One region of the Pseudomonas sp. LABIM340 genome, then DNA from elsewhere that is predicted to be linked to it. Evidence: riboswitches for the same ligand, from Rfam matches in the RefSeq annotation. Region 1 holds a riboswitch; each other region holds the start of a gene.

Region 1 (7,721 bases):
TGAAGATGAACGCCCTGGTGCCGGAGCTGATCGTCGCGGACCTGACGAGAAGCCTGCACTTCTACTGCGAGGTGCTCGGTTTCGCCATCGAGTACCAGCGCCGCGAAGACGACTTCGCCTTTCTTTCCTTTGGCGACAGCCAGCTCATGCTGGAGCAGGACTGGCATTCCGACTCGCCATGGAGCGTGCGCCCACTGGACCCACCACTGGGACGAGGCATCAACTTCTCCATCCGCTGCCCCGATATTCAGGCGCTGGTGAGTTCACTGAACGAGGCGCGTATCTCGCTACGCAAACCCGTTGAGGATCGCTGGTACCGGCAGGACGAACAGTTGTACGGGGAGCGCAATTTCCTCGTCCAGGACCCGGACGGCTACCTGTTGCGCTTCGCCCAGAGCCTTGGATCGCGGCCGCTGCCAGCCGACTGATTTCGCTACGGCCGATACAGATGCGCATGCCCCGCGCTGTACAGCGACGAATCGGCAAACCCCTCCGCCCCGAGCACCTTGCCCACCAGAATCAGCGCGGTGCGCCGGAAGCCCTTGGCCTCTGCCTTTGGCAGGATGTCGCCGAGGGTGCCGGTGACCTGGTCCTGGTCCGGCCAGCTGGCGCGGTGGATCACCGCGATGGGGCAGTCCGCGCCGTAGTGCGGCAGCAGCTCGGCGACGATGTTCGCCAACTGGCCGACGCCCAGGTGAATGGCCAGGGTCGCTCGGTGCTGCGCCAGTTCCGCCAGCGACTCGCCTTCGGGCATCCGCGTCCTGCTCGCGTAGCGGGTGAGAATCAGCGTCTGGGAGATATCCGGCAGGGTCAGCTCGCAGCCGAGAATCGCCGCGCAGGCGGAAGTCGCGGTGACGCCAGGGACGATCTCGTAGGCGATGCCCAGTTCGCGCAGGTGGCGGATCTGCTCACCGATGGCGCCGTACAGCGAGGGATCGCCGGAGTGCACTCGCGCGACGTCCTTGCCCTCGGCTTGGGCCTGCGCCAGCAGCGCGACGATCTCTTCCAGGTTCAGCTCGGCGGTGTTCACCACGCGCTCGGCGCGGTGCCCTTCCAGCACGGCCGGCGGCACCAGTGAGCCGGCATAGAGGATCACCGGGCAGGTGCGGATCAGCCGCTGGCCCTTGACCGTGATGAGCTCGGGATCGCCGGGGCCGGCGCCGATGAAGTAGACCGTCATGACGGCTCCTGTGCGGGTTCGATGGGGATGAAGGCCAGCGCACAGGTGGCCTGCTCGCTGCGGCGCTTGCCTACCAGCAGGCGTGCCGCAGCACCGCCTTGCGCCTCGGCCTGCAGCAATGCCGCCGCCTCGGCCACGCTGGCGCTGCCGGTGGCCGTGCGCACGGTTTCGGAAGGGTCGCCCAGGCGCTTTTCGCAGGCCGCCAACTCTTGCGGCGTGAACAGCGCCAGCGGCAGATCGAGGGCGGCGGCCAGGGCTGTCAGTCCCTCCTCGTCGGCCTTCAGCGTGGCGCTGGCCAGGGCGGTGAGGTTCGACTCCTCCAGCCCGGCCTCGGCCAGCATATCGCGCAGCAGGGCGCGCAGTTCATCGAGCGGGCAACCCCGGCGGCAACCGAGGCCGGCAACCAGTGTCATGGTCGCTCTCCTTGCAGATCAAAATAAAAACCCCGCAGACGGCCAGGCCGGCTGCGGGGTCGAGCATAGCGGCGAATCAGGTCGACGGCGCGAAGCGGCGGAACATCCAGGCGGCGACCAGGCCCAGGGCAGCCCAGAACACGGCGTTGGTGACCAGCGAGGCGACGATGAACTCGTGGGCGACGCTTTCCGGCGCGAGGCTGGAATGCACTTCCGGCTGCGGCGCGCCGACCACGTGCGGCACCACCAGCAGGGCGAGACCGACAATGCGCAGCGCCCAGTGACGGCCGAACACCAGCAGCGCGAGGCCGGCGGCGGTGGCGGCGGCGGTGCCGATCCACCAGGTCTGCCGCAGAGTCAGGTCGGCGGCGGCGGTGCCGGGAACTTCCGGCGGCAGGCCGAGGGACGGCGCGAGGGTGAACACGGCGAAACCGGCCAGCCCCCAGAGCAAGCCTTCGGAAGTTTTACCCGGCGCGCGCAGGGTGAACAGGCCGGCCAGCATCAGGGCGAAGCCCACCGCGACCACCAGGTTGCCGCCGGTGGTGGAGAGGATGCGCTGCCAGCCGTCTTCCGGCTCCCAGGCCTCCGCGTCATGGTGGTGGCCCGCAGCAGCACCGTCGGCATGCTCGTGGGCGTGCTCCTCGACCAGCGCGGCGGCCGGATCGGATTTCTCATAGGTTTCCGCCTTGAGGATCAGCGGGGATACCCACAGCAGCTGGACTACGGTCAGCACCAGCGCGGCGATCAGACCGGCGAAACCGGCGGTCTGGGCGATACGTTTGATCATGAGTTTTTTCCTTTTCCTTCTCCGAGCCATCGAATCGAGCGAGCTAGAGCCAGGCAAGGCGGAGGATCGCCGGGGACGCGGAGTGGACTGTTGTCCATGAGCAGTCCACGGCGATTCTCCAACGCAGCCTGGCCGACGCGCAGCCGATTGAACTCAGAACCGCATCAGTGGCAGGGGAAGCCTGCGCTGTGGCGAGTATCGTGGGCGGCGTTATGTACCGCGTCGATGTGCGAGAAGCCGGCGAAATACACCAGCAGCGCACCGAGCAGGCTGGCGCCGACGGCCAGGCTGATGCGCTTGGAAAGGGGGATGGAAGTGCTCGACGCCTGTTGCGTCAGGATGCTGCTGGACATGAACGTTCCCTCTGAAATCTAGAGTGAGAACGCAGAGGTTGAACGCATTCGAACGCGCCGGATCGGTCGCGCCACGGCCTGCGCCCGCCCACCGCGGGTTGCCAAAACGAAGGATTCCAGGCCGGTCTCCGGGCTTGCGACGCCAGCGAGAGACTCTCGCCGGATGGGTCAGCCTTCCCATGCCTTGGCACAGTGGCTACTGACGACCCTCGATGCGCTTACCGTTGCGGGGGCAGCGCCGGACTGGTCCTTGCGGACGCACCGGCTTCCCGTTTCACCTCGCGCGCGTCGGCGCGAGACACCTGAAACCGCGCAAGCAGACCACGCTCGCCTGCAGGCGTCAACCGATCCCCGGCGATTGACCGGCCCGGCCGCGCTGCGTAGCCTTCCTCCCTTCGAGGTTCTCCGGCACTGGCCGGAGCTAAGAGGGAACGTGGAAATCTTCGGATGCGCCACGGCTGCCCCCGCAACTGTGAACAGCCTGTCTCTTCACACGCCACTGCCGATTCGGGCGGGAAGGCGAGGAGACAACAAAAGGCTGTGAGCCAGGAGACCTGCCTCGAGCAGCATCAAGACAACCGGGCGGGGTGATCCGGTGGCGACCTTCGTTGCGCGGCGAACCCGCGCGCGCGCCCTTCATCCGCCCTCCCAATTTCGCTTGCGAGGCGCGCATGAAAACCCTGGCCAAACTCCCCGTCACCATCGTCACCGGCTTCCTCGGTGCCGGTAAGACCACCCTGCTCCGCCACATGCTCGATAACGCCGAAGGCCGCCGTATCGCGGTGATCGTCAACGAATTCGGCGAGCTGGGCATCGACGGCGAAATCCTCAAGCAGTGCTCCATCGGTTGCAGTGAAGAAGAAGCGGTCGGCCGCGTCTTCGAACTGGCCAACGGCTGCCTGTGCTGCACCGTGCAGGAAGAATTCTTCCCGGTGATGCGTGAACTGGTAGCGCGCCGTGGCGACCTCGACCAGATCCTCATCGAGACCTCGGGTCTCGCCCTGCCCAAGCCGCTGGTGCAGGCCTTCCAGTGGCCGGAAATCCGCAACGCCTGCACCGTTGACGCGGTGATCACCGTGGTCGACAGCCCGGCCGTGGCCGCCGGCACCTTCGCCGCCCACCCCGAGCAGGTGGACGAGCAGCGCAAGCAGGACCCGAACCTGGACCACGAATCGCCGCTGCACGAACTCTTCGAAGACCAGCTGGCCAGCGCCGACCTGGTGGTGCTGAACAAGGCCGACCTGCTGGACGCCGAAGCCCTGGCCCGCGTGCGCGCTGAAGTCGCCGAGGAGCTGCCGCCGGCGGTGAAGATCGTCGAAGCCAACTCCGGCCAGCTGCCGCTCTCGGTGCTGCTGGGGCTGAACGCCGAGGCCGAGCTGCACATCGACAGCCGCCCGACCCACCACGACCACGAAGGCCATGACGATCATGACCACGACGAGTTCGACTCCTTCCACGTCGACCTGCCGGAAGTGGAAGAGCGCGCCCTGCTCGATGCGCTGAACGCGCTGGTCGAGCGCCACGCCGTGCTGCGCATCAAGGGCTTCGTCGCCATCCCCGGCAAGCCCATGCGCCTGTTGGTTCAGGGCGTAGGCAAACGCTTCGACAAGCACTTCGACCGCGCCTGGCGCAGCGACGAAACCCGCGGCACCCGCCTGGTGGTGATCGGCCAGGAGCTGGACCAGGACACCATCGCCAACGAGCTGCGTACTGCCCTGACCTGATGACTTCGTAGGGTGGCGTGGAGCGCAGCGATACCCACCGGCGGTGATGGGTATCGCAAGCTCCACCCATCCTACAAACAGCCCGAACCGAGCAAGCCCATGCACCTGCTGCGCACCCAACCCGGCGGCTTCGTCCCTGACGACGGCATCGCCCACCTGGCCCAGACGCCCGCCGAGCTGGTGATCCTCTGCAGCGGCGACTCGCACCTGGCGCTGCTCGCCGAGGCGGCGCGCGAGCTGCCGGAGGACTACCCGAGCCTGCGCCTGGCCAACCCCATGCAGCTGCAGAATCACGCCTCGGTGGACCTCTACATCGACGAGGTGCTGCAGCACGCCAGGGTCATCCTGATCTCGGTGCACGGCGGCGTCGGTTACTGGCGCTACGGCATGGAGCAATTGGCGGCGCTGGCCGAGCGCGGCGCCACGCTGATCGCGGTGCCCGGCGACGACAAGCCCGACCCCGAACTCGGCGCCCTGTGCAGCGTCCCACCTGAGGATACCGAGCGTCTCTGGCAGTACCTGCGCCAGGGAGGCATGGAAAACGCCCGGCAGTTCTTCGCCTGCCTGGCCAGCCGTCACCTGCAGCGTGACTACGCCTGGAGCGAGCCACAGACCTTACCGCGCGTGGCGGTCTATCACCCGCAGATTGGCAGCAGCGACCTCGCCCGCTGGCAGGCCGACTGGGGCCCCGAGTGCCCGGTCGCCGCGCTGCTGTTCTATCGCACGCACCTGCAAGCGGCGAACACCGGTTTCATCGACACCTTCTGCGAACGCTTGCAGGCCCAGGGCATCAACCCGCTGCCCATCGCCGTGGCCAGCCTCAAGGAGGTCGCCTGCCTGGAGGCGGTGGAAAACCTGCTGGATGCCGCCGACGCCGAGCTGATCATCAATACCACCGGCTTCGCCCAGTCAAACCCGGAAGCGCCGCAGGACCGGCCCTTCCGACGCGACGTGCCGGTGCTGCAAGCCATCTGCTCGCTGGACAATCACGACCTCTGGCACGCCAACCCGCAGGGCCTCGGCCCGCGCGACCTGGCCATGCACGTCGCGCTGCCGGAGCTGGACGGCCGCATCATCACCCGGCCGATCAGCTTCAAGGGCCTGGCCTGGCGCAGCGAGCGCAGCCAGAGCGACGTGGTCTGCTACCTGCCGCATCTTCCCGGCATGGACTTCACCGCCGAGCTGGCACGGCGCTGGATGCTGCTCTCGCGCAAGGCCAACGCCGACAAGCGCGTGGCGCTGATCCTGGCGAATTACCCGACCCGTGACGGGCGCATCGGCAACGGTGTCGGCCTGGACACGCCGGCCGCCGCGCTGAATATCCTGCGCGCGCTGGAAGCCCAGGGCTATCCGGTCGCCGGCCTGCCCAACTCCGGCACCGCGTTGATCCAACAGCTTCTCGGCGGTGTCAGCAACGACCTCGACAGCCTCGACCTGCGCCCCTGCGCGCAGAGCCTGGCGCTGGACGACTACCTCGCCTGCTTCGCGCGCCTGCCCGAAGCCAACCAGCAAGCCGTGCGCGAACGCTGGGGCGAACCGCAGCAGGACCCGATGTTCCGCAGCGGCCGCATGATGGTCGCCGGCCTGCGCCTGGGCCTCGGCTTCGTCGGCATCCAGCCGGCGCGCGGCTACCAGCTCGACGCTGCGGCGATCTACCACGACCCGTCGCTGGTTCCGCCACACGGTTATCTCGCGTTCTACTTCTGGCTGCGCGAGGTATTCGGCGCCGACGCGGTGGTCCACGTCGGCAAGCACGGCAACCTCGAATGGCTGCCGGGCAAGGGTGTCGGGCTCTCCGAGGAATGCTGGCCGGCCGCGATTCTCGGCGCGCTGCCGAACCTCTACCCGTTCATCGTCAACGACCCCGGCGAAGGCGCGCAGGCCAAGCGTCGCGCCCAGGCGGTGATCATCGACCACCTGATGCCGCCGCTGACCCGCGCGGAAAACTACGGCCCGCTGCGCGACCTCGAACGCCTGGCCGACGAGTACTACGACGCCTCCCTGCTCGACCCGCGCCGCGCCACCGAATTGCGTGGCGACATCCTCACGCTGGTGCGCGAAACCTCGCTGGACCGCGAGCTGGGCCTGCAACTGAGCGACGATGCGGAAAGCTGGCTGCCGCAGCTGGACGCCTACCTGTGCGACCTCAAGGAATCGCAGATTCGCGATGGCCTGCATGTGTTCGGCGAATCGCCCGCAGGCGAGCTGCGCCGCGACACGCTGCTGTCGCTGGTGCGCATCCCGCGAGGCGATGGGCGCGGCGGCAACGCCAGCCTGCTGCGCGCGCTGAGTGACGATCTGCAACTGGGGCGCGACCCGCTGGACGAAGCTTTCGCCGAGGCCTGGGAGGGCCCGCGCCCGGATGTGCTGCTCGCCGTGAGCGACGAACCCTGGCGTAGCAACGGCGACACCCGCGAGCGTCTGGAGCTGTTCGCCCTGCGCCTGATCGACGGCATCGTCAGCGCACCCGGCAGCGCCAGCGCGGCGGTCCTCGCGCAACTTCAGCAGCAGATCGCCCCGACCCTGGACGCCTGCGGCGCCAGCGAAATCGGCCACCTGCTCGCCGGCCTCGACGGCCGCTTCGTCCCACCCGGCCCCAGCGGCGCGCCCAGCCGCGGGCGGGTCGACGTGCTGCCCACGGGGCGCAACTTCTTCACCGTGGACGTGCGCAACCTGCCCACGCCCACCGCCTTCCGCCTCGGCTTCCAGTCCGCCAGCCGCCTGCTCGAACGCCACCTGCAGGACCACGGCGACCACCTGCGCCAGCTCGGCCTCTCGGTGTGGGGCACGGCGACCATGCGCACCGGCGGCGACGACATCGCCCAAGCCCTGGCACTGCTCGGCGTACGCCCGGTGTGGCAGGCCGGCAGCCAGCGCGTAGAAGACTTCGAGATCCTGCCAATCACCCTGCTCGACCGTCCGCGGGTCGACGTGACGCTGCGAGTCTCGGGCTTCTTCCGCGATGCCTTCGCCAACCTGATTCGTCTGTTCGACGCCGCCGTACAGGCCGTCGCCGCGCTGGACGAGCCGGACGATATGAACCCGTTGGCCGCTCGTGTCCGTGCCGACCAGGCGCGTTTGCAGTCTGATGGACTGGCCCTCGACGAAGCCCGCCGCCAGGCCGGCTGGCGCATTTTCGGCGCGCAGCCCGGCGCTTACGGCGCCGGCGTGCAGGGCGTGATCGAATCACGCCAGTGGGACAGCCGCGACGACCTCGCCGAGGCCTACCTGAACTGGGGCGGCTACGCCTACGGCGCCAGCGAC
Region 2 (7,721 bases), 2.4 Mb from region 1:
TAGGTGACCGGCAGGCCGCTTTCCGCCGCCAGGCGTTCGGCCAGGCGGCTCTTGCCCGAACGGGCGCCGCCGAGGATCAGTTCAAGCATGGGTTCTCCACTTGTAGGAGCAAGCAAGCTCGCTCCTACGAAAAGCAGGCGTAGGGCGGATAACGTCACAGGCGTTATCCGCCGAAACATTGGCAAGCAGAAACCGCGGATAACCGAGAACGCTGACCAGCCCTACAGTCCGCACAGCTGTCTCAGTTTCTCGGTATCCAGATGCGCCTCGACCTGATCGGCCAGGCGCTCGATGTCGCGTTCGCGCAGGGCGTGGTAATCGATGCTCTGCACCTCGCGCAGCCCGGCCCAGCGCAGCAGCGCCGAGCTGGATGCGCTGGTCTCGAACAGCCCGTGCAGATAAGTCCCCATCACCTGCCCGTCGGTGCTCAACGCGCCGTCACTGCGGCCATCGCTCAGGCGCACGGCCGGTTTCGTCAGCGCCGGGCCTTCGCTGACGCCGGCATGAATCTCGTAACCACTCACCGCAGCCTCTTCCAGCGCCAGCTGGCCGCGGACGTTGCGCAGTTGCTTCTCCGGCTCCAGCACAGTGCGGAAGTCCAGCAGGCCGAGGCCGTCGCTCTCCCCCGCCGAGCCCTCCAGCCCGTGCGGATCGGCCAGGCTACGGCCGAGCATCTGCAAGCCGCCGCAGATGCCCAGCAGCTTGCCGCCGTAGCGCAGGTGACGGCGGATCGCCGCTTCCCAACCCTGGGCACGGAGGAAGGCCAGGTCCGGCCGCACGCTCTTGGAGCCGGGCAGGATGATCAGGTCCGCCGGCGGGATCGGCTGGCCGGGGCCCACGAAAGTCAGCTCCACCTGCGGGTGCAGGCGCAGAGGGTCGAAGTCGGTGTGGTTGCTGATGCGCGGCAGCACCGGTACGACCACGCGCAGGCGCTCGCCGGTCTTGGCGGCTTGGCGGGTATCGATGGCGTCCTCGGCTTCCAGGTGGAAGTCCATCAGGTACGGCAGCACGCCGAGTACCGGTACGCCGGTGCGTTCTTCCAGCCAGTCGAGGCCGTTCTGCAGCAACGCGATGTCACCGCGAAAACGGTTGATGACGAAGCCTTTTACCCGCGCCCGCTCGCTCTCGGAGAGCAGCTCCAGGGTGCCGACCAGATGGGCGAACACGCCGCCGCGATCGATGTCGGCAATCAGGATCACCGGGCAGTCCACCGCCTCGGCGAAGCCCATGTTGGCGATATCGTTGGCGCGCAGGTTGATCTCCGCCGGCGACCCCGCGCCCTCCACCATCACCACCGGGTACTGCGAGCTGAGACGCTGGTGGGATTCGAGCACCGCCTGCATCGCCACGCGCTTGTAGTCGTGGTAGGCCACGGCGTTCATGCTGGTCACCGCGCGGCCCTGGATGATCACCTGGGCGCCGGTGTCGCTGTTGGGCTTGAGCAGCACCGGGTTCATGTCGGTGTGCGGCGCCAGGTGGCAGGCCTGCGCCTGAACCGCCTGGGCGCGACCGATCTCGCCGCCGTCGGCGGTCACCGCGCTGTTCAGCGCCATGTTCTGCGGTTTGAACGGCACCACGGCCACGTCCTGTCGGCGCAGCCAGCGGCACAGCGCGGTCACCAGCGTGCTCTTGCCGGCGTCCGAGGTCGTGCCCTGCACCATCAGCGTACTCAACGCAGGCTCTCCATCTGGTTGAAGGTGCGCAGGCCGTGCTCCAGGCGCTCCCAGCCCTTCTCGTCCGGCGGCAGGCCGAAGCGCAGGCTGGCGGGCGTCTCGAACAGGCGCACGAGGATGCCCTGGCGCGCCAGGTGATCGCGCAGCGCGTGGGCGCGCATGGAGACCACCCACTGGAACAAGGCCGTGCCGCCCTGCGGGGCGAAACCGTGCTCGCCGAGCAACCCGGCCAGATGCCGGCTCGCCTCATGCAGATCGCGGCGGCGCTGGATCTGCTCCTGGAACTCGCCCAGCACGGCCTGTGCGACCCAGCGTGTCGGGCCGTTCACCGACCAGGGACCGAGCAGTTTCGCCAGGCTTTCCAGCAGGCGCGGTTCGGCGAAGGCGAAGCCCAGCCGGGCCCCGGCGAGGCCGAAAAACTTGCCGAAGGAGCGCAGCACGATCAAACCCGGACGGCTTGCGCAGCTGGGCGCCAGGCTGTGCTCGGGCGTGCAGTCCATGAAGGCTTCGTCCACCACCAGCCAGCCGCCGCGTTCCTGCAGGCGCGCATGCCATTCCAGCAGCACGCCGGCCTCTATGCGCCGACCGGTAGGGTTGTTCGGGTTGACCACCACCAGCACGTCGAAGCGCTCCAGGTGATGAGGGACCTCCTGGTCGCTGACCTCGCGCAGGATGTGCCCGGCAGCGCGCCAGGACTCGGCGTGCTCGGCATAACAGGGTGAGACCACGCCGACCTTGCCCGGCCGGCGCAGTCGCGGCAGCAACTGGATCGCCGCCTGGCTGCCGGGCAGCGGCAGCAGCTTCTCGGCGCCGTAGTAGCGGCGCGCGGCCGCCTCCAGGCCGTCGCTGTCTTCGGGCAGGCGCATCCAGGCGGCTGCCGGCACGTTGGGCAAAGCCCAGGGCCAGGGCGAAATGCCGGTGGACAGGTCCAGCCATTCGGCGAGCGGAATGCCGTACTGCTGCGCCGCTTTGCGCAACCGGCCGCCATGTTCGAGCATCAGAGCACTCCCAGGATGAGGATGACCGCCAGCCACAGCAGCACGCCCTGGCGCACCAGAGCCAGCGCGCGCCAGATATCGGTGGCGGTCGGCGCCGGGCCTTCGCCCAGCCGCGGGCGTTCGTGGAGTTCGCCGTGGTAGCGGGCGCAGCCGCCGAGTGACACGCCCAGCGCGCCCGCGCCGGTCGCCATCACCGGGCCGGCGTTGGGGCTGTCCCACTGCGGTGCCTGCGTGCGCCAGCAGCGCAGGGCGAGACGGGTGTGACCGAGCAGCGCGTAAGTGAAGGCCACCAGGCGCGCCGGAAGGTAGTTGAGCACATCGTCGATCTTTGCCGCAGCCCAGCCGAAGCGTTCGAAGCGCGCGTTGCGGTAGCCCCACATGGCGTCGAGGGTGTTGCTCAGGCGATAGAGCACCACACCCGGTGCGCCGGCCACGGCAAACCAGAACAACGCGGCGTAGACCGCATCGCTGCCGTTCTCCAGCACCGATTCGGTGGCGGCGCGGGCCACGGCGGTGTCGTCCAGCTCGGCGGTTTCGCGGCTGACCATGTAACCCACGCGCAGGCGCGCTTCGTTCAGGTCTCCGGAGCGCAGCGCCAGTGCCACCGGCTCGGCATGCTCACCCAGGCTGCGCAGGCCCAGTGCGGCGTACAACGCAAGCGCCTGCACGACCCAGCCGACATAGGGCAGCAGGCTGAGCAGCAGCGCGATCAGGGTCAGCGGGATGACGGCGATGATCCAGGCGGTGACGCCGTGGCTGCGCCAGCCGAGGCCGGGGGTGTCGCTCCCGGAAACCTCGGAGTGGGGGGAAGCACCCTCTCCCCCGCCCTCTCCCTGAAGGGAGAGGGCGCTGTCCGAGCAGGCCGACACCGAAGTTTCAACTTGCACCATACGGTCCCCTCTCCCTTCAGGGAGAGGGGGCTCTTCAGCGCAATCGGCCACTCGCGAACGATTGAAGCGCCGCTCCAGCCGATCCGCCAGACGCCCGAAGGCCACCAGCGGATGCCAGCGTTTCGGCTCGCCGAACAGGGCATCCAGCACCACGCCGAGGACGCTCAGCAGGGCCAGGCTCATGGCTGTTCTCCCCAGTGGTTCTCGTACAGCAATTCGCTGAGTGCGCGCGGTTGGCGCCAGCCTTCCAGGGCCAGCATCGGCGCGGGGTAGAACTCGCTGACCGGACCGAGACAGAGCACCGCCACCGCTTCGGCTCCCGCCGGCAGGCCAAGCAGTCCACCCAGCGCGGCGGGGTCGAACAGCGATACCCAGCCCATGCCCAGGCCTTCCGCGCGCGAGGCCAGCCAGAGGTTCTGGATGGCGCAGGACAGCGAGGCCAGGTCCATGTTCGGCAAGGTGCGGCGGCCGAAGACGTGCGCCTCGCGGCCATCCATCAGCGCGGCCACCAGTACTTCGGCGCAGTCGAGCACGCCCTCGACCTTGAGCCGCATGAACTCGTCGGAGCGCTCGCCCAGCGCCTCGGCGGTGCGCACGCGCTCTTCTTCCACCAATCCGTGGATCGACTGGCGAAGCTCCCGCGAGGTGACGCGGATGAACCGCCACGGCTGCATCAGTCCGACGCTGGGCGCCTGGTGCGCCGCTTCGAGCAGGCGTGCGAGCAGTGCGGGCGCCACCTCGCCGCCGCTGAAATGACGCATGTCGCGGCGCTCGGCGATGGCGCGGTAGAGCGCGGTGCGCTCCTCAAGGCTGTAGGCGTGCTCGGTCATGGTCTCAGCAGCGCTGCTGCGGCGTCCGGGTCGGACGGCAGGTAGAAGTGGATGTAGGAGGCGGTGAGCCGGCCACGGCGGAACACCGCTTCGGCCACCGGTTTGTCGTTGGGGCAGACGCCTCGGGCCAGCGGCTCTTCGCTGCCGTCCAGCAACGAGTGGTGGAAGGTGTGCCCGCGCAGGGTGCCTTCGGGCAGCGTCACCGCCTGCAGCGCCAGCGCGGCAAGGCGCTTCTGCATGCGCGCCTCGCCCGGCAGCAGGCCAAGCAGTGGCGCGCGCTCGCCAGCCACGTCGGTCAGTGCGTCGAGCAGATAGAGCATGCCGCCACACTCGGCGAGGATCGGCTTGCCCATCTCGTGGTGCGCGTGGATGGCCTGGGCCATGGCGCGGTTCCCGGCCAGCGCCTGCAGGTGCAATTCCGGGTAGCCGCCGGGCAGATAGAGGCTGTCCACTTCCGGCAGCGCCTGGTCCCGCAGCGGCGAGAAGAACACCAGTTCGGCGCCCAGCGCGCGCAGCAGGTCGAGGTTGGCCTGATAGAGGAAGGCGAAGGCGTTGTCCCGCGCCACGCCGATGCGCACGCCATCGAGGCGGGAGAACTCGCGGCGCGGCTCGGGTGCGGCAAAGCTCACCGGCAGGGGCAGCTCGGTACTGGCGCTGGCCGCCAGGGCATCGGCGGCGGCGTCCAGGCGGGCGTCGAGGTCAGCCAGCTCGTCGGCCTGCACCAGGCCGAGGTGTCGGCTGGGCAGCTCCACTTCGGTATCGCGCGGCAGCGCGCCATACCAGCGAATCCACTCCGGCAGGCTGTCGCGCACCAGGTCGCGGTGACGCTGGCTGCCGATACGGTTGGCGAGCACGCCGGAGAACGGCAGGTCGCTCTGGTAGGTTGCCATGCCAACGGCCATGGCGCCGAAGGTCTGCGCCATGGACTGGCCGTTGATCACCGCCATCACCGGCACATTGAAGCGCCGCGCCAGGTCGGCCGCAGACGGCGAGCCGTCGAACAGACCCATCACACCTTCGATAAGGATCAGATCGGCCTCGCCGGCCGCCTCCCAGAGCAGGCGGCGACTCTCTTCCTCGCCAACCATCCACAGGTCCACCTGGTAGACCGGCGCGTCACTGGCGCGGGCAAGGATCATCGGGTCGAGGAAATCCGGGCCGCACTTGAATACCCGCACCTTGCGCCCAAGGCGCGTGTGCAGGCGCGCCAGGGCGGCGGTCACGGTGGTCTTGCCCTGCCCGGAAGCCGGGGCGGCAATCAGCAGTGCGGGGCATTGGCGCGAGGTCATACGACGCGCTCCGCCACAACGGGATGCATTAGAACTCCACCCCTTTCTGCGCCTTGATGCCGGCCTTGAAGGCATGTTTCACCAGGCCCATCTCGGTCACGGTGTCGGCGGCCTCGAGCATCGCCGGCTGCGCGCCGCGGCCGGTGGCGACCACATGCTGCATGGGTGGACGCGCGGCGATGTCGGCCAGCACGGTGTCCAGCTCCAGGTAGCCGTGCTTGAGGGCGATGTTCACCTCGTCCAGCACCACCAGGCCGACCTCGGGGTCGGCCAGCAGCTGGCGCGCCACGTCCCAGGCAAACTGCGCCTTGGCGATGTCGCGCTGGCGGTCCTGGGTTTCCCAGGTGAAGCCTTCGCCCATCACGTGGAAGCTGACCTCTTCGGGGAAGCGGCGGAAGAACGCCTCTTCGCCCGTGGTCGCGGCGCCCTTGATGAACTGCACCACGCCTACCTTCATGCCATGGCCAAGCGCGCGGGCGACCATGCCGAAGGCCGAGCTGCTCTTGCCTTTGCCGTTGCCGCTGTTGACCAGGAACACGCCGCGCTCACCCTGGGCCTGGGCGATCTTCTCGTCGACCACCGCCTTCTTGCGCTGCATGCGCGAGCGATGGCGCTCGTCCTTTTCCGGGGATTCAGTCATGGGAAATTGCTCCTGAAAGGGATTGCACAGGCGTCAGGCTGCCGGCCGGGTGGCAGCGAACGAGGAATGGAATGGGCAGAGACGAACCGCCGGCGCGCGTCGGCGCCAGACGATAGAGGCCGCCCAGCGCAAAGGCTGTCGACCTGGGGAATAGGGATTTCACCTGAAGGATTCTCCGCCGCTCTCACCCGCGCGGCACTGACCAGTCGGGGCAGGCGGAGGACGGCAACGCGCGGCGCGCAGCGCCGACGTCGGCAGCGCCTCCCGCGATGCCATGCGATGCAGCAGGCCGGTCTCCGGGCTTGCGAGTGACGCCGTGAGGCTGTCGATGAACCGCGCCTTCCCATGCCGTGGCACAGTGGCTGTCTGCGGTTCGAAGCTCGCTTACCGTTGCGGGGGCAGCGCCGGAATGGTCGATTGCGCATCGATTTCACCGGCTTCCCTGTTTCACTCGCGGCTTGCGCCGAGAGCACCTGAAGCAGGCGCGCAGCTTAGTGGCTGGCGGCCTGGGGCGTCAATTGAACAGGATGTCGCCGGGCTTGTCCCAGCACCAGGCAGCCGCTCTACAATGCGACACACCTGTCCAATCATGGCACTGTGTAACTCCGCTAGAATGCGAACCATGACGATGACCGCCCAGCCCGGCCAGCTTCAGCTCGACACCTCCGCCAGCCCACCGCTGATGTACGTCAGCGGCGACTGGACGCTCGCGCATTTCTCCGCGCTGGAGGCCCAGGTAGCCGCCCAGCGCCAAGCCGAGTCCCCCGCCGCGCTGGATTTTGCCGGCCTCGGCGCGCTGGACACCGCCGGTGCCGCGCTGCTCGCCGAGATCATCGGCGGCGCGCGCATGAGCCAGCTGGAACAGATCGCCCGCAATCTCCCCGCCGAACGCCAGGCACTGCTGCGCGCCGTTGGCAGCGCCATCACTCAGTGCCGCCTGGACGAAAAATCGCCGGAGCCGGGCAACGCGCTGGTCGATGTGCTGGAGCGCATCGGCATCGCCACCCTGACCTTCCGCGAACATCTGGTGGGCCTGCTCGGCTTCATCGGCCTGACCCTGCAGACACTGCTGCGCAATCTGTTCCGCCCGCGGCGCTGGCGGCTCACCTCGCTGGCCGCGCACATGGAAGAAACCGGGCTGGACGCCGTGCCCATCGTCGCCCTGCTGACCTTCATGGTCGGTGCGGTGGTGGCCTTCCTGGGCGCCACCGTGCTGCAGAAATTCGGCGCACAGATCTACACCGTCGACCTGGTGGGCTTCTCCTTCCTGCGCGAATTCGGCGTGCTGCTCACCGCGATCCTGCTTGCCGGCCGCACCGCCAGCGCCTTCACCGCGCAAATCGGCTCGATGAAGGCCAACCAGGAAATCGACGCCATCCAGGCCCTGGGCCTCGACCCGGT
Region 3 (7,721 bases), 130 kb from region 1:
CTCGCCGAGCTGCCGCTGACGGGGATGCCCAATCGCCTGTCGCGTGACTATCGCCACTGGCCGGAGCTGGAGCGGGTGCATCAGCTGTGCCGTGCTCCTGCGCTGCCAACGCACGACTGGTCGACATCAGAAGCCGAGGCGGCTGTGGGTAACCCCGGCCTGCCGCTGCGCCCGATCCTGCATCGCCGACGCAGCGCACAGTCCATGGACGGCCGCAGCGGCATTCACGCCGAACTGTTGTATGCCTGGCTGCGCCGTCTGATGCCCGAGCGCTCGCCCGTGCCCTTCGCCTGTACTGGCGAGCCGGCGCGCCTCGACCTGCTGCTGTTCGTCCACCGCGTCCAGGGCCTGGAGCCGGGCCTTTACTGGTTGGGCCGCAGCGGCCGCGAGGCGGGCGGGCTGCGCGAGGATTACCTGTGGCAGAGCGTGGAGGAGAGCGGCGTGCCGCTGTACCGCCTGCTGTCCGGCGACGCACGCGGGCTGTCGGCGTTTCTCTCCTGCGGGCAGGACATCGCCAGCGACGGCTGCGTCGCTTTCGCCATGCTGGCTGATCTCGATGCCGCGCTGACCGAGGGCGCGTGGACCTACCCGCGCCTGTACTGGGAAGCCGGACAGGTTGGCCAGTTGCTCTACCTGGAAGCCGAAGCGGCGGGCCTGTCGGGCACCGGTATCGGCTGCTATTTCGACCCGGCGCTGGACGAATTGCTCGGCGGTGGTCCGGACTGCCCGGTCAGCCTCTATCATTTCACCATCGGCCGCGCGGTCTGGGACGAACGCCTCAGCAGCCTTCCCGCTTATCCGTCGCCACGCCGACTCCCACTTCAGCAAGACCGCAATTGAGGAAACAACGCGCATGACCCAGATCCTGGACAACCTGGTGGCTCTGCTGAGCCTGGAACAGATCGAAGAGAACCTGTTCCGCGGCATGAGCCAGGACCTCGGGTTCCGCCAGCTGTACGGCGGGCAGGTACTCGGCCAGGCGCTGTCGGCGGCCAGCCAGACCGTCGAGCCGGAGCGTCATGTGCACTCGATGCATGGCTACTTCCTGCGCCCGGGTGACGCCAGCAAGCCGGTCGTCTATCAGGTCGACCGCGTGCGCGACGGCGGCACCTTCAGCACCCGCCGCGTCACCGCGATCCAGAAGGGCCAGCCGATCTTCGCCCTGAGCACTTCGTTCCAGACCGACGAGGGCGGCTTCGAGCACCAGATCGCCATGCCCGACGTGGTCGGCCCGGAGAACCTGCCGACCGATCAGGAACTGAAGAAGCGCAGTGCCGCGCAGTTCCCCGAGCGCATCCGCGACAAGCTGCTCTATCCCAAGCCCATCGAAATCCGCCCGGTGACCGAGAACGACCCGTACGACCCCGAGGTCGGCGAGCCGATCAAGTACCTCTGGCTGCGCGCCGACGGCAAGCTGCCGGACATCCCGGCACTGCACAAGTACATCCTCGCCTACGCCTCGGACTTCGGCTTCCTCACCACCTCGCTGCTGCCCCACGGCCGCTCGGTGTGGCAGAAGGACATGCAGGTCGCCACCATCGACCATTCCGTGTGGTTCCACCGCGACCTGCGCGCGGACGAGTGGCTGCTCTACGCCATCGACAGCCCCTGGGCCGGCAATGGCCGCGGCTTCGTGCGCGGCAGCATCTTCAACCGTGACGGTCAGCTGGTCGCTTCCTCGACCCAGGAAGGCCTGATCCGCCACCGCGAGGACTGGGCATGACGCTGGAAGGCATCCGCCACTGGGTGTTCGACATGGACGGCACCCTGACCCTGGCGGTGCATGACTTCCCGGCGATCAAGCGCGCCCTGGGGATTCCCCAGGAGCACGACATCCTCACTCACCTGGCCGCGCTGCCGGAGGACGAGGCGGCGGCCAAGCATGCCTGGCTGCTGGAGCACGAGCGCGAGCTGGCGGTGGCTTCCACTGCGGCTCCCGGCGCAGTCGAGCTGGTGCGTGCGCTGCATGGCGCCGGTTATCGCCTGGGCATCCTCACCCGCAATGCCCATGAGCTGGCGCTGATTACGCTGGCGGCGATCGGTATCGGTGATTGCTTCCTGACCGAGGATGTCCTCGGCCGTGGCGAGGCTGACCCCAAGCCCAGCCCGGACGGCCTGCTGCGCCTCGCCGCGCGCTGGGACGTGGCGCCGCAGCGGATGCTGATGGTCGGCGATTACCGCTTCGACCTCGACTGCGCCCGCGCCGCCGGCGCGCACAGTGCGTTGGTGAACCTTGCCGAGAACCCCTGGCCAGAGCTGACCGACTGGCACGCGCAGGACTGCGCGGAGCTGGGGCGGATGGCGGGGGTTCTGGGCTGACCTCATACCCACACCGATGGCTGGGTGGGTGGAGGTCGCATAACGCGCCAGCGTTATCCGCCGGAGTAACGTGCGGCGGATAACCTGTTCCAGGTTATGCGCCCTACGAAACTGTCTTCTTTCCGGCAAGTCTGTGCCGACGTTTCCCCCTCACCCCAGCCCTGGCTGCGCGCCCCGCTCCTGGGGGAGAGGGAGCAGATTGTGCCGGCTGACGCTGTAGTTTCATCCTGCGCCGAACGGTCCCCTCTCCCTTCGGGAGAGGGTTAGGGTGAGGGGCCGTCAGGCCGCTTCTCTTAAAGCTCCGGCGTCCAGGTCACCGCCAGCAGCGCGGTGCGGCCAGGTTCCTGGTAGGGGCGTGCTTCGCCCATGAAGTCCATCGGGCTGGTCGGGCGCAGGTAGTCGCCCAGGGTGTAGTCGCGGTCCAGGGCGTTATCCAGCTTCAGGTCGAAGCGAATCTCGTCGCTGGCCAGCCAGCTGGTGCGCAGGTCGAGCACGCCGTAGCCGGACAGCTCGCGGGTGTTGGCCGCATCGTCGTAGCGCTGGCTGACCGCACGCCAGGTGCCGCCGACGCCGAAGGCGCCGAACTGGCGATCCAGGTCCAGGCTCAGGGTGCGCCGCGCGCGGTACGGCAGGGTGTGGCCGGTGTCGCGGTCGCGCGGGTCGATCAGGCTCAGGCCGAGCGCGGCCTGCCAGCCGAGCACGTCGCGGGCGACGCTGGCCTCGAAGCCATTGATGCGCGCCTTGTTGATGTTCTCGGGCTGGTTGCTGGTGCTGTCCCAGGCGATCAGGTCGTCGATCTCGGTGCGGTACAGCGAGGCTTCCAGGTGCGTTCCTTCGATGTCCCCGCGCCATTGCAGCTCGTAGGTCTTCGAGGTCTCGGCCTTCAGGTCCGGGTTGCTCGCGCCGGGGTAGTAGAGGTCGCTGAAGGTCGGCGCGCGAAAGCCTTCGCCGTAACTGGCGATCCAGGTCTGGTTGTCGCCCACCGGCAGGCTGAAGGCGGCGTTCCAGCTGTTCTGGCTGCCGTAGGCCTGGTTGTTGTCGTGGCGGATACCCAGCTCGGTGCCGAAGCTGTCGCCCTTGAAGCTGTGCTGGGCGAAGAAGGCGCGGTTGCTGCGCTGGTCGTCGGCGAAGGCGGTGGTGCCGTCGACCTTGTCTTCGTACCAGTCGGTGCCCAGGGCGAGCTGGTTGGCGTCGTCCAGTTGCAGGCGGTTGATCCAGCTCGCCGAGTGGCGGGTGGTTTCCAGCGTGCCGTTGTTCCAGCTGTCGGCGGCACCCACGGCCTTGTTGCGGTCGAAGCTGCGGCCCAGCTCCAGGCGGCTGTTCCACATCTTGGTGATCTGGCCGTCGAGGTAGGCGCTGTAACTGCTGACGCGGAATTCGTCGCGGGGCGAGCCCGGCTCGAAGTTGTAGGCGTCGTCGTATTCGTTCTTGCCGCGCTGGTCGTTGAGGTTCAGGCCGGCCTTCCAGTCCTCGCTGAAGCGATGGTCCAGGTTCAGGTGTACGGCCTTGTTGCGCTGGGCATCGTGGTCGTTGTCGGCACCGACGTTGTCGCTGGTGCGGTCCCAGCCCTGGCTCTCGTCGAGGCTGCCGCCGAGGTTGTAGCGGGTCTGCTCATTGCCGCCGGACAGGCTCAGGCTGCGCTCGAAGGTGCCGTGGCTGCCGGCGGCCAGGCGTACTTCGGGGTGCAGGCCGGCTTCGCCGCGACGGGTGAAGATCTGGATGACCCCACCGATGGCGTCGGCGCCGTACAGCGCGGAACGTGGGCCGCGGGTCACTTCGACGCGCTCGATGCTGTCGATGCTCAGGTAGTCCAGGCGGGCGATTCCGCTGCTGGCCGAGGCGACGCGCTGGCCGTCCACCAGGACCAGGGTCTGCGCGGTGCTGGTGCCGCGCACGGAGTACGAGACCACGCCGCCGGAGCTGCCCATCTGCACGCCGGGCACGCGGGCGAGCAGGGCGGGCACGCTGCGAACTTGCAGCCGCTCGATGTCGGCACGGGTGAATACGCTGTTGGCCGAAGTGGCTTCGGCACGCGGCTGGGCCTGGCGTGCGGAGGTGATCACCTGGTCGGAGAGCCGGTAGATGTCGTCGGCGGCGAAGGCCAGGCCGGGCAACAGGCTGGTGGCCAGGGCGAGTCGGGTCAGTTTCATGGAACGTCCTCAAAAGCGGTCGGATGACTTTCGAGGAGGGCGTGGCAAGGGCGGCAGGCCGCACTTGACGGTGCGGCCCTCCGCAACACCTGTCGGGGCGTGTCGAGGGCGGTCTCCGGGCTGCCGACGTCACATCGCCGCCTTCCCGCATTCAGCAGTGGCGGATGGCGATGCTGCGCTCCTTAAGGGGCGCGTCGGTTACCGTTGCGGGGGCAGCGCAGGTCTTTCACCTGCTTCCCGTTACCTCGAACGAAAACGGGCGCACCTTAGTCGGTGCGCCCGTCACTGGCAATACTCCCGGGGAGGGATGCGCCGATCGGTCTCAGCGGTTGCCGAGGGCATCCAGGCGCGCCTTCACCGAGGCTTCGATGCCGGCGGCGTCTAGCCCGCACTCCGCGAGCATCTGCGCGGGTTTGGCGTGCTCGACGTAGTAGTCCGGCAGGCCCAGGTGCAGGATCGGCTGCTGCAGGTTCTCGCGGGCGAGGAATTCGCTGACGGCGGCGCCGGCGCCACCCATCACCGAGTTCTCCTCGATGGTCACCAGCAACTCGTGGCTGGCGGCCAGTTGGCGCACCAGCTCTTCGTCCAGCGGCTTGACGAAGCGCATGTCGGCAACGGTGGCATCGAACTGCTCGGCCACTTTCAGCGCTTCGGCCAGCTGCACGCCGAACACCAGGAAGGCGACCTTGCCGGCCTTGCCTTCGCGGCGCAGCACGCCCTTGCCGATCTCGACCGGTTCCAGCGCCGCCTCGATGGGGGCGTTGGGGCCGGTGCCGCGCGGGTAGCGCACCGCCGCCGGGCCTTCGAAATGATGGCCGGTGGTGAGCAGCTTGCGCAGTTCGTTCTCGTCGCTGGGGGTCATCACCAGCATGCCGGGAATGCAGCGCAGGTAGGAGAGGTCGAAGCTGCCGGCGTGGGTCGGGCCGTCTTCGCCCACCAGACCGGCGCGGTCGATGGCGAACAGTACGTCGAGGTTCTGCACCGCGACGTCGTGGACCAGCTGGTCGTAGCCGCGCTGCAGGAAGGTGGAGTAGATCGCCACCACCGGCTTGGCGCCATCGCAGGCCATGCCGGCCGCGAGGGTCACGGCGTGCTGCTCGGCGATGGCGACGTCGAAGTAGCGGTCCGGGAATCGGTCGGCGAAGGCGACCAGGTCGGAGCCTTCCTTCATTGCCGGGGTGATGCCGACCAGGCGCGGGTCCTGGGCAGCCATGTCGCACAGCCACTGGCCGAATACGCTGGAGTACTTCGGCCCGCCGGCCTTCTTCGGCACGGCGTGGGCGGGGGCGCCCTCGGGCTCCAGCTTGGTGATGGCGTGGTAGCCGATCGGGTCGATCTCGGCCGGGCCGAAGCCCTTGCCCTTCTTGGTCACCACGTGGAGGAACTGCGGGCCCTTGAGGTCACGCATGTTGCGCAGGGTGGCGATCAAGGTTGGCAGGTCGTGGCCGTCGATGGGGCCGATGTAGTTCCAGCCCAGCTCCTCGAAGAGCGTGCCGGGGACCAGCATGCCCTTGGCGTATTCCTCGGTGCGGCGGGCGATCTCCCAGGCGCCGGGCAGGCGCGAGAGCACCTTCTTGCTGCCTTCGCGCATGCTGCTATAGGTGCGGCTGGAAAGGATCTTGGCCAGGTAGTTGGACAGGCCACCGACATTGTTCGAGATCGACATGTCGTTGTCGTTGAGGATCACCAGCATGTCGGCCTTGACCTCCGACGCGTGGTTGAGCGCCTCGAAGGCCATGCCGGCGGTGAGTGCGCCGTCGCCGATCACCGCCACCGACTTGCGACCGGAGCCCTGCATGCGCGCGGCGATGGCCATGCCCAGGGCGGCGCTGATGGAGGTGCTGGAGTGGCCGACGCCAAAGGTGTCGTACTCGCTCTCCGAGCGGCGCGGGAAGGCGGCCAGGCCGTCCTTCTGGCGCAGGCTGCCCATGCGCTCGCGGCGACCGGTGAGGATCTTGTGCGGGTAGGCCTGGTGGCCGACGTCCCACACCAGGCGGTCGTCCGGGGTGTCGAAGACGTAGTGCAGGGCGACCGTCAGTTCGATGACGCCCAGGCCCGCGCCGAAGTGCCCGCCAGTCTGGCCGACGCTGTACAGCAGGTACTGGCGCAGTTCGTCAGCGAGGGTCAGCAGCTCCGCTTCGCCCAGGCGACGCAGTTCGACCGGCGTGCTGGCGCGGTCGAGCAGGGGCGTGGCAGGGCGCGCGCGGGGAATCTCGTGAAACGTCGTGGGCATCAGGCTGATCGTTATGAGAAGGCAAAGATGCGGAAGTTTACCTGATGCGCGGAAATGGCCCAAGCAACGTGGGGCCAATCCTTTGGACGACCGGATGGTCGGGATGTTGTCGTCAGGCTGTGCCGAAATCGTCGTCGCTGCCGGCGATTGCGCGCAAGCGGGGCCGGGCGCGAGACTCCATGGTAGACCGATCACCGACCGGCGGCGGTTTGCCGCAGGCTTTTGTTGCAATCTGAGGAGAATGGCGTGGCCCGACTGACCCTGGATGAACTGCGCGAACTGTCGGTGGCGATCCTGCGCCACAACGGCTTCAGCGAACCCCACGTACAGGCGGTGACCGACACCGTGCTGGCCGGCGAGCGCGACGGCTGCACATCCCACGGCGTCTGGCGGCTGCTGGGCTGCATCCATACCGTGCGTGCCGGCAAGGTGGTGGCCGATGCCGTGCCGGAACTGTCCGAGCCCGCGCCGGCACTGGTGCGCGTGGATGCCAAGGGCGGCTTCTCGCAATGCGCCTTCGATCTCGGCCTGCCGAAGCTGGTGGAGAAGGCCCGCAGCCAGGGCCTGGCTGCGCTGGCGATCAACCATTGCGTGCACTTTTCGGCGCTGTGGGTGGAGATCGAGCGGATCACCGCCCAGGGCCTGGTCGCGCTGGCGGTTACTCCGGCCCAGGCCTATGTCGCGCCGGCTGGCGGGACTCGGCCGTTGTTCGGCACCAACCCCATCGCCTTCGGTTGGCCGCGCGCAGAGAACGATCCCTATGTCTTCGACTTCGCCACCACGGTGGTGGCGCGCGGGGAAATCCAGCTGCACGAGCGCGAGGGCAAGGCGATTCCGCTGGGCTGGGGCATCGATGCCCAGGGCAACCCCAGCACCGACCCGAGCGCGGTGCTCGATGGCGCCATGCTGACCTTCGGCGGGCACAAGGGCTCGGCGCTGGCGACCATGGTCGAGCTGATCGCCGGCCCGCTGATCGGCGACCTGACCAGTGCGGAATCTTCGGTATTCGACGAAGGGAC
Region 4 (7,721 bases), 740 kb from region 1:
GACCGCCTGCTCGGCCCGAGCATTGCCAACCGCACCGCGCGTTTCCTGGTGGTCGAACACAGCGACAGCGCCCAGCAATGCGGCAGCAATTTCTCGCCGCTGCTGGGGCATGGCGATGCCGCCATCCTCAAGGTGCAGCACTGGCTGCAGGGCAACGGCGCGGTGGACGTCAGCCTCGCCGCCATGGCCGCCCAGGCCGGGCTGGAGGAGCGCACCTTCCTGCGCCGCTTCCGCGCCGCCACGGGGCTCAAGCCCACCGAGTACTGCCAGCACCTGCGGGTGGGCAAGGCGCGCGAGCTGCTGGAGTTCACCAACGGCACGGTGGACCACATCGCCTATACGGTCGGCTACCTCGATCCGGGCTCGTTCCGCAGCACTTTCCGCAAGATCACCGGGATGGCGCCGAGCGACTACCGCAAGCGCTTCGGCGCCAAGCCAGCCGAGGTTGCGCTCAGGGACTGACCGATGGCGTGTCCGCCGCCTGCTGCAGCATCTGCGCGAGCAGCGGTGCATATTCCGCGTCGGTCATGGCCGGGTGTACCTGCAGGTGCATCAGGTCGGTCCACTGCAGCATCCAGCGCTGCACATCGAGCGGGTTCTCGGCCTCCGCCAGGCCGAAGCCAAGCATGTGACCCATGGCGTGCCAGCGGCCGACCAGCTTCACGCCGGGCGGCGGCAGGCCGCCGGTCTTGAGGAAACGCTGGATGATCCTGTCGCGGTTTTCGATGGGGATGGTCCAGTTCACCAGATAAAGCATGTCGCACCTCCGGCCCGGCTCCGGGCTTTGATGGGCGCGGACCCGTACCGGCAACGCCGCCGGCGCCGCGCCTGTGTATCCCAGGCGTGACAGCCTCCGGCTGGGAGCGGCGTTCTTCCGACAGGCATAGCAGCAGCCAGCGAAGCGGGAGCGGCCGCTGATCGGCGGTCACCAGGGCAGGTGATCGACGGTCACACCCAGCGATCATTTTCCGCCGTCCGCTCGCCGCCCTGGTCGCCGGTGTTCAGCACGCCGCGTGGCTCGATCAGCATCAGCTGCACTTCGTGCTCGGCATAGGGTTTGTGCTCCACCCCACGGGGCACCACGTAAAGCTCGCCGGCGCGCAGGGTCAGCGGGCCGTCGCGGAAGTCGATGCGCAGCTCGCCGTCCAGCACGATGAAGGTCTCGTCGGTGTCGGCGTGGCTGTGCCAGACGAAATCGCCCTGCAGCTTCACCACCTTGAGCTGGTAGTCGTTCATCTCGGCGATCACCCGTGGTTGCCAGGTTTCGCTGATGCGGTCGAGCTTGTCCCGCAGGTTGATCGGTTGGCGTTGGGTCACGGTGGTTTTCTCCTTGGGATCGGTCTGCCCAAACTACTGCCGGCGCCGGGAGCGGTCTTGCAGGAACTTGCGCTTCGCTGTCGCTCCCCGTGCCGCTGCTGGTCGCCGTGTAGCGCTGAGCAGCGAAAAGCGGGCGACTATGCTCAGAACATCGCGCCTGTTCCCGCCGGAGACCGCCATGTCCACGCCAGCTCCCATCGCTCGCCCCAGCGTCATTCCCTGCCTGCGCTACCGCGATGCGCCCCAGGCCATCGACTGGCTGTGCGCCACCTTCGGTTTCCAGCGGCAGTTGGTAGTCGCCGATGACCACGGCGGTATCGCCCACGCGCAGCTGGCGCTGGCCGACGGCAGTGGGTTGGTGATGCTCGGGTCGTTGCACGACAACGAGTACGGCCGGCTGATGCGCCAGCCCGACGAGATCGGCGGCTGCACCCAGAGCATCTACGTGGTGGTGAAGGATGCCGAGGTGCTGTACCGCGCGGCAGTGGACGGCGGCGCGCAGATCGTCATCGACATCAAGGACGAGGATTACGGCGGCCAGGGTTTCACCTGCCGCGATCCGGAAGGGCACATCTGGAGTTTCGGCACCTACGATCCCTGGCACTGATTTCGCACGTCCCGTCCGCCTTCGCAACATCCTGCCCAACCCCCGCGCTTGACGCTTTCGTCCGCCGAGTGTTCAGATTCGCCCCGTTTCAGGTGCCCCCCGCCGCCGTGCGTGGGGTGAAACGGGAAGCCGGTGCGTCGCCCTCGTGCGATCAGTCCGGCGCTGCCCCCGCAACGGTAAGCGAGCGGAACATCCATTAGGCCACTGTGCTCAGGCATGGGAAGGCGGATGTTTCATGACCCTCGCAAGCCCGGAGACCGGCCTGGAACCTGTTTGGCAAACCCGCGGTGGGCGGGCGTGAGCCGGTTCCCGGGGCGCGCTCGTTCCGGGTCTCGCTGCGCCGCCTGCGAAATCCCGATTTCGAGGCGATCACCTTGCAACATACTTCGTTCCTGAACCGGCGCGCCCTGCGCTGGACTCCCGTTCTCTCCCTGTGTGCCCTCAGCTCGCAGCTCGCTGCGGCGCCGCTCGACCTGGCCGATGAGATCGTCAGCGGCCCTTCCGTGGAGTCCACCACCGTGGCCGACATGGCCCGCTACGGCAGCAAGCTGGAGGTCATCGACCGCCAGCAGATCGAACGCGCCGGCCCCAGCGCCGACATCACCCGTGTGCTGCAGATGTATGTGCCCGGCCTGTTCGTCGCGCCGAAGAACGGCCCGTTCGACTACGGCACCTACTCGCTGCTCGGCGGACGCAACGACGATACGCTGATCCTGCTGGACGGTGTGCGCCTGAATAACCGCCTCTACGGCGGCATCTACATCGACACCCTGCCGACCACCGCAGTGGAGCGCATCGAAGTGCTCAAGGGCGGCCAGGGCCTGCTGTTCGGCACCCAGGCGGTGTCCGGGGTGATCAACATCGTCACCCGCAGCGCGCGCAGTCGCGAAGCTTCCGGCGAGGTGAACCTCGGCCTGGATACCTTCAAGGGTCGCAGCGGCGATGCCCGCGCCGAGAAGATCGTGCAGAACGGCCTGGGCGACCTCGGCCTGATGGCCTACGTCAGCCACAACCGCTCCGACGGCTACCAGCCTTACCGCGACCGCGACATGACCGACACGGTGAGCGACAAGCGTCGCTCCTACGACGTCAATGTGTTCGGCGCCAAGGCCATCCAGGCCATCGGCGATGCCTCGCGGCTGGAGCTGTTCTACCAGTACGCCGACGCCGAGCTGGACTTCGCCCGGCCGACTTCCAACCACCACACCAGCAACAACCGCGTGCAGCAGATCGCCACGGCGACCTTCCAGCAGAGCGTCGGCGATGACTTCAGCTGGTTCGCCAAGACCCACATCAACGACTGGGATACCCGCTACGACCGCGTCTACAACCTGCAGGGCGGCGGCACCCAGGTGCTCAACCACAACGACTACTGGGGCTTCACCGACTGGGGCGCGCAGCTCGAAGGCAAGGCGAAGCTGGCGGGTGGCCACGAGCTGGTCTTCGGCAACGACAACCAGTGGTACAAGGGCCAGGACGATGTGCTGATCATCGACAACGACAAGGCTGAATCCCACGCGCTCTACGCCCAGCTGCGGCCGAACATCGAGGCGCTGCCCGACTGGCACCCGAGCCTGGGTGTGCGCCGCGAGGAAATCTCCGGCGGCGAGGGCGCCACCGTGTGGATGCTCACTTCGCTCTACGACCTCACGCAGCAGCTCAAGCTGCGTGGCCAGTTCGGCACCGCCTTCAAGCTGCCCACTGCCGAGCAACTGTTCGTCAACGAACCGGGCGACGAAGTGGGCAACCGCGACCTCAAGCCCGAGCGCAGCCGCAACGCCGAGCTGGGCCTGGACTACACCGGCGAGCTGTTCGAGCAGCCGTGGAGCGGCAGCGTCACGCTGTTCCGCCGCGAGATCACCGATCTCATCACCCTCGCGGGCGACCAGTGGGTGAACGGCAATGGCGAGATCACCGTGCGCGGCGTGGAAGCCAACGGCCAGTGGCAGGTCGGCCGGCACTGGCAGGTCTCCGCCGACGCCACGCGCAATCGGGTGGACAGCCGCGAAGGCGTGACGGTGAACAACATCCCGCACTTCTTCGCCCGTGTGCGCCTGGGCTATGACGACAACCTCTGGGGCGCGGGCCTTGCCACGCGCTACGTCGGCTCCATCGTCAGCGCCCAGGACGACGACTACGGCCACTACACGGTGCTCGATGGCGACGCCTACCACTATCTCGACGCCGCCCGCGCGCACCGCCTGAGCCTGCTGCTGGAGAACCTGCTGGACCGCGACTACGCCACCGGCCGCACCAGCAACGGCATCCGCCAGGTGGACAACCTCGGCCGGCCGCGCACCGCCGAGCTGCGCTACACCTTCAGCTTCTGATGAGGGCCATCCTGCTGGTCGGCCCGCTGGCCGGAGCCCAGGGCGAGCGCCTGCACCGCGAGGTGTCGGCGCGTCTCGCCAGTGTCGAATGCATCGATACCGGCGAGGGTTTCGATTCGCTCTGGGGGCGGGTGCGCGCGCTGATGGCGGAGGCGCGGGAGCTTTTGCTGGTCGACCTTGAACCGACCGCTGACGGTGCCTACCTCGACTGGTTGCGTGCCGAGCTGGCCGCGCTGTCAGAAGATCATCCGCAGGCGCCGCCGCCGAAAGTCACCGCGTCGGCGCTCGGCCGGCGCGGGCTGGACGCGGCGGCGGTGCTGGCGGCGATTGGTGACCCGGCGCAACAGCTGGATTGCCAGGGCGTCGGCGCAGTGCCGTCGCAGCCGGACTGGTCCGCGCCGCCGCCGCACCGGCATCACCTGTTCCTCTGTACCGGGCCGCGCTGCGTGCGGCGTGGTGCGCTGCCGTTGTGGAAGACCCTGCGTCGCGAGCTGATCCGCCACGATCTCTATGAGAGCACCGAGGGCGCTCTGCTGACGCGCACCGGCTGCCAGTTCCCGTGCAATCGCGGGCCGTTGCTGACGGTGTATCCCGAGCGCGTCTGGTATGGCCTGCGCAGTGATGAGCAAGTGCGCCGGGTGGTGGCGGAGCATTTGCGCGATGGCGTGCCGGTGGCGGAGCTGCGGGTGGATGCTGAGACATGAAGGGAGGATGGTTTTTTGTAGGAGCGGGCCATGCCCGCGATCGCGCGCATGGCGCGCTCCTACAGGTGTTGCTGTTACTCGCGTTGATTCTGGGGGCGAGAAATGCCTTCGCACAGGACTACCGCAACTGCGCCCAGACCTGGCACATCGACCACCCGCCTCAACGCATCCTCGCCCTCAACCAGCACGCTGCCGACCTGCTGCTGGCGCTGGGCGCCGGGGAGCGGCTGATCGGCGTGGCCTACATTGATGACGATCTCGACCTGGCGAAAGGAAGCTATCGCGGCGTGCCGCTGCTGTCGCGCCAGTACCCGTCGGCGGAAGCGGTCTATGCGCAGCGCCCGGATCTGGTGGTGGCCGGCTTCGCCTCGGCCTTCCGGCTGGGCAACCTGTCCCGCGAGGAGCTGGCCGGCCATGGCGTCGCCAGCTATCTGCTGGATGCCGGTTGTGGCGCGTGGCAGGACGACCTGTTCAGCGGTGTCGAGACGGACCTGACGACGCTGGGCGACCTGCTCGGCGAACAGGAGCGAGTGCGCGAGCTGATCGCCCAGCAACGCGCCGAGCTGGCCGAAGCACGCCGGCTTTCGACCGGCCGCCAACTGCTGGAAATCTTCTACCTCGACAGCGCCAGCAACGGCCTGGAGAGCCAGGGCGGGCGTGGCGTGGTCACCCAGTTGCTGCACGCCGCCGGAGCGCACAACCTGTTCGAGGATGTCGATCTGGGTGGCTTCACCGCCAACAGCGAACAACTGCTGGTGCGCGACCCGGAGGTGATCCTGCTGGCCGATGCGCTGTGGTCCACGGCCGAGCAGAAGATCCGAACCCTGCGTGCCGACCCGGTGCTCTCGCGCCTGCGCGCCGTGCGCGAAGGGCGCTTCGTGGCCTTGCCGTTCACCCACCTGTTCCCCGGCGTGCAAAGTGGCCAGGCTGCGCGCGAACTGGCGCAGGCGCTGGAGCGGTTCTGAGGGAGGGGCGTCCCGTCTGTTCACTGGCCACTGTTCCTACCCAAGTGCCGGAGCCCGTGTTAGAAAACGCCCATCGTTCATTCGGAGGCTGTCATGGGCAAGTTGCGCGTTGGAGTGATTTTCGGTGGGCGCTCGGCGGAGCACGAGGTGTCCCTGCAATCGGCGAAGAACATCGTCGACGCATTGGACCGCGAGCGCTTCGAACCGGTGCTGGTGGGTATCGACAAGGAGGGCTGCTGGCACCTCAACGATGCCTCCGACTACCTGCTCAACCAGGAGAACCCGGCGCTCATCGCCCTCAACCGTTCCAACCGCGAGCTGGCCGTGGTGCCGGGCAAGGCTGAGCAGCAACTGGTGGAAACCGGCAGCCGCCAGTTGCTCGAACACGTCGACGTGATCTTCCCCATCGTCCACGGCACCCAGGGCGAGGACGGTTGCCTGCAGGGCCTGCTGCGCATGGCCGACATTCCCTTTGTCGGTTCCGACGTGCTGGGTTCGGCCATCTGCATGGACAAGGACGTGAGCAAGCGCCTGCTGCGCGACGCCGGCATTGCCATCACGCCCTTCGTCACCCTGACCCGCGCCAATGCCGCGCGCACGCCTTTCGCCGAGGCGCAGCGCAAGCTCGGCCTGCCGCTGTTCATCAAGCCGGCGAACATGGGCTCCTCGGTGGGCGTGAGCAAGGTCGAGGACGAGGCTGCCTACGACGAAGCCGTGCGCCTGGCGCTGGCCTTCGACGACAAGGTGCTGGTGGAGTCCGCCGTGAAGGGCCGCGAGATCGAGTGCGCGGTACTGGGCAATGAGCAGCCCATCGCCAGCGGCTGTGGCGAGATCGTCGTGGGCAGCGGCTTCTACTCCTACGACAGCAAGTACATCGACGAGGATGCCGCCAAGGTCGTGGTGCCGGCGGACATTCCCGCCGAGGCCAGCGAGCGCATCCGCCAGCTCGCCGTGGACGCCTTCCTGGCGCTGGAATGCTCCGGTCTGGCGCGGGTCGACGTGTTCCTTACCGAGACTGGCGAGGTGCTGATCAACGAGCTGAACTCGCTGCCCGGCTTCACCCGCATCAGCATGTATCCCAAGCTCTGGCAGGCCGCCGGGATGACCTACAGCGAGCTGGTCAGCCGGCTGATCGACCTGGCCATAGAACGCCACGCCGCGCGCCGCAATCTGCAGACCAACCGCTGATACGCCCCTCGTTTCCTGCTTCTGCGCTACCCTGACACCCCGCCGCCCGAGCTCGGGCGGCTGGCCCCGTGTCCCCATTACCAGCGCAACAAGGAGCACGAGATGAACACCGTGGTATTCGCCGACGGCACCGCCGTTCCCGCCATCGGCCAGGGCACCTGGCGCATGGGCGAGGACAGTTTCCAGCGCAAGCGCGAGATCGCCGCGCTGCGCGAAGGCATCGAGCGCGGTCTGACCCTGATCGACACCGCCGAGATGTACGCCGAGGGTGGCTCGGAAGAGGTGGTCGGCGAGGCGCTGAGCGGCCTGCGCGACCAGGTCTTCCTGGTCAGCAAGGTCTACCCGCACAACGCCAGCCGGCGCGGTATCCCCGAGGCCTGTGAGCGCAGCCTGCGGCGCCTGGGCACCGATTGCCTGGACCTCTACCTGCTGCACTGGCGCGGCCAGTACCCGCTGGAGGAAACCGTCGAGGCCTTCGAGCGCCTGCGTGAGGCCGGCAAGATCAAGCGCTGGGGCGTGTCCAACTTCGACCTCGACGACCTGCAGGAACTGAACGAACCGGCGTGCGCCACCAACCAGGTGCAATACAGCCTGGAGGAGCGCGGCATCG

What was found. Region 1 has a riboswitch for cobalamin ahead of ABKS89_RS03490 (CbtB domain-containing protein). Riboswitches for the same ligand answer to the same signal wherever they lie in the genome.
Region 2: another riboswitch for cobalamin. It lies ahead of cobO (cob(I)yrinic acid a,c-diamide adenosyltransferase); the one in region 1 lies ahead of ABKS89_RS03490 (CbtB domain-containing protein).
Region 3: another riboswitch for cobalamin. It lies ahead of ABKS89_RS04150 (TonB-dependent receptor domain-containing protein); the one in region 1 lies ahead of ABKS89_RS03490 (CbtB domain-containing protein).
Region 4: another riboswitch for cobalamin. It lies ahead of ABKS89_RS06890 (TonB-dependent receptor domain-containing protein); the one in region 1 lies ahead of ABKS89_RS03490 (CbtB domain-containing protein).

Annotation. Positions count from the first base shown of each region.
Region 1 is NZ_CM200227.1:709,023-716,743, reverse strand. Features, by position in the region: gene ABKS89_RS03510 (bleomycin resistance protein) at 1-428, shown strand, start outside; gene cobM (precorrin-4 C(11)-methyltransferase) at 434-1,180, opposite strand; gene ABKS89_RS03500 (cobalamin biosynthesis protein) at 1,177-1,593, opposite strand; gene ABKS89_RS03495 (CbtA family protein) at 1,670-2,380, opposite strand; gene ABKS89_RS03490 (CbtB domain-containing protein) at 2,545-2,733, opposite strand; cobalamin riboswitch at 2,836-3,054, opposite strand; cobalamin riboswitch at 3,115-3,309, shown strand; gene cobW (cobalamin biosynthesis protein CobW) at 3,405-4,457, shown strand; gene cobN (cobaltochelatase subunit CobN) at 4,557-7,721, shown strand, end outside.
Region 2 is NZ_CM200227.1:5,022,544-5,030,264, forward strand. Features, by position in the region: gene cobU (bifunctional adenosylcobinamide kinase/adenosylcobinamide-phosphate guanylyltransferase) at 1-89, opposite strand, end outside; gene ABKS89_RS23095 (cobyric acid synthase) at 222-1,661, opposite strand; gene cobD (threonine-phosphate decarboxylase CobD) at 1,670-2,671, opposite strand; gene cbiB (adenosylcobinamide-phosphate synthase CbiB) at 2,671-3,744, opposite strand; gene bluB (5,6-dimethylbenzimidazole synthase) at 3,741-4,391, opposite strand; gene ABKS89_RS23115 (cobyrinic acid a,c-diamide synthase CobB) at 4,388-5,680, opposite strand; gene cobO (cob(I)yrinic acid a,c-diamide adenosyltransferase) at 5,709-6,320, opposite strand; cobalamin riboswitch at 6,591-6,812, opposite strand; gene ABKS89_RS23125 (ABC transporter permease) at 6,943-7,721, shown strand, end outside.
Region 3 is NZ_CM200227.1:838,920-846,640, forward strand. Features, by position in the region: gene ABKS89_RS04135 (nitroreductase family protein) at 1-840, shown strand, start outside; gene tesB (acyl-CoA thioesterase II) at 854-1,723, shown strand; gene ABKS89_RS04145 (HAD family hydrolase) at 1,720-2,319, shown strand; gene ABKS89_RS04150 (TonB-dependent receptor domain-containing protein) at 2,613-4,469, opposite strand; cobalamin riboswitch at 4,576-4,750, opposite strand; gene dxs (1-deoxy-D-xylulose-5-phosphate synthase) at 4,792-6,702, opposite strand; gene ABKS89_RS04160 (Ldh family oxidoreductase) at 6,949-7,721, shown strand, end outside.
Region 4 is NZ_CM200227.1:1,452,299-1,460,019, forward strand. Features, by position in the region: gene ABKS89_RS06870 (GlxA family transcriptional regulator) at 1-462, shown strand, start outside; gene ABKS89_RS06875 (DUF3303 domain-containing protein) at 452-757, opposite strand; gene ABKS89_RS06880 (cupin domain-containing protein) at 949-1,317, opposite strand; gene ABKS89_RS06885 (VOC family protein) at 1,496-1,924, shown strand; cobalamin riboswitch at 1,998-2,204, shown strand; gene ABKS89_RS06890 (TonB-dependent receptor domain-containing protein) at 2,299-4,254, shown strand; gene ABKS89_RS06895 ((2Fe-2S) ferredoxin domain-containing protein) at 4,254-4,958, shown strand; gene ABKS89_RS06900 (ABC transporter substrate-binding protein) at 5,024-5,923, shown strand; gene ddlA (D-alanine--D-alanine ligase) at 6,017-7,111, shown strand; gene ABKS89_RS06910 (aldo/keto reductase) at 7,214-7,721, shown strand, end outside.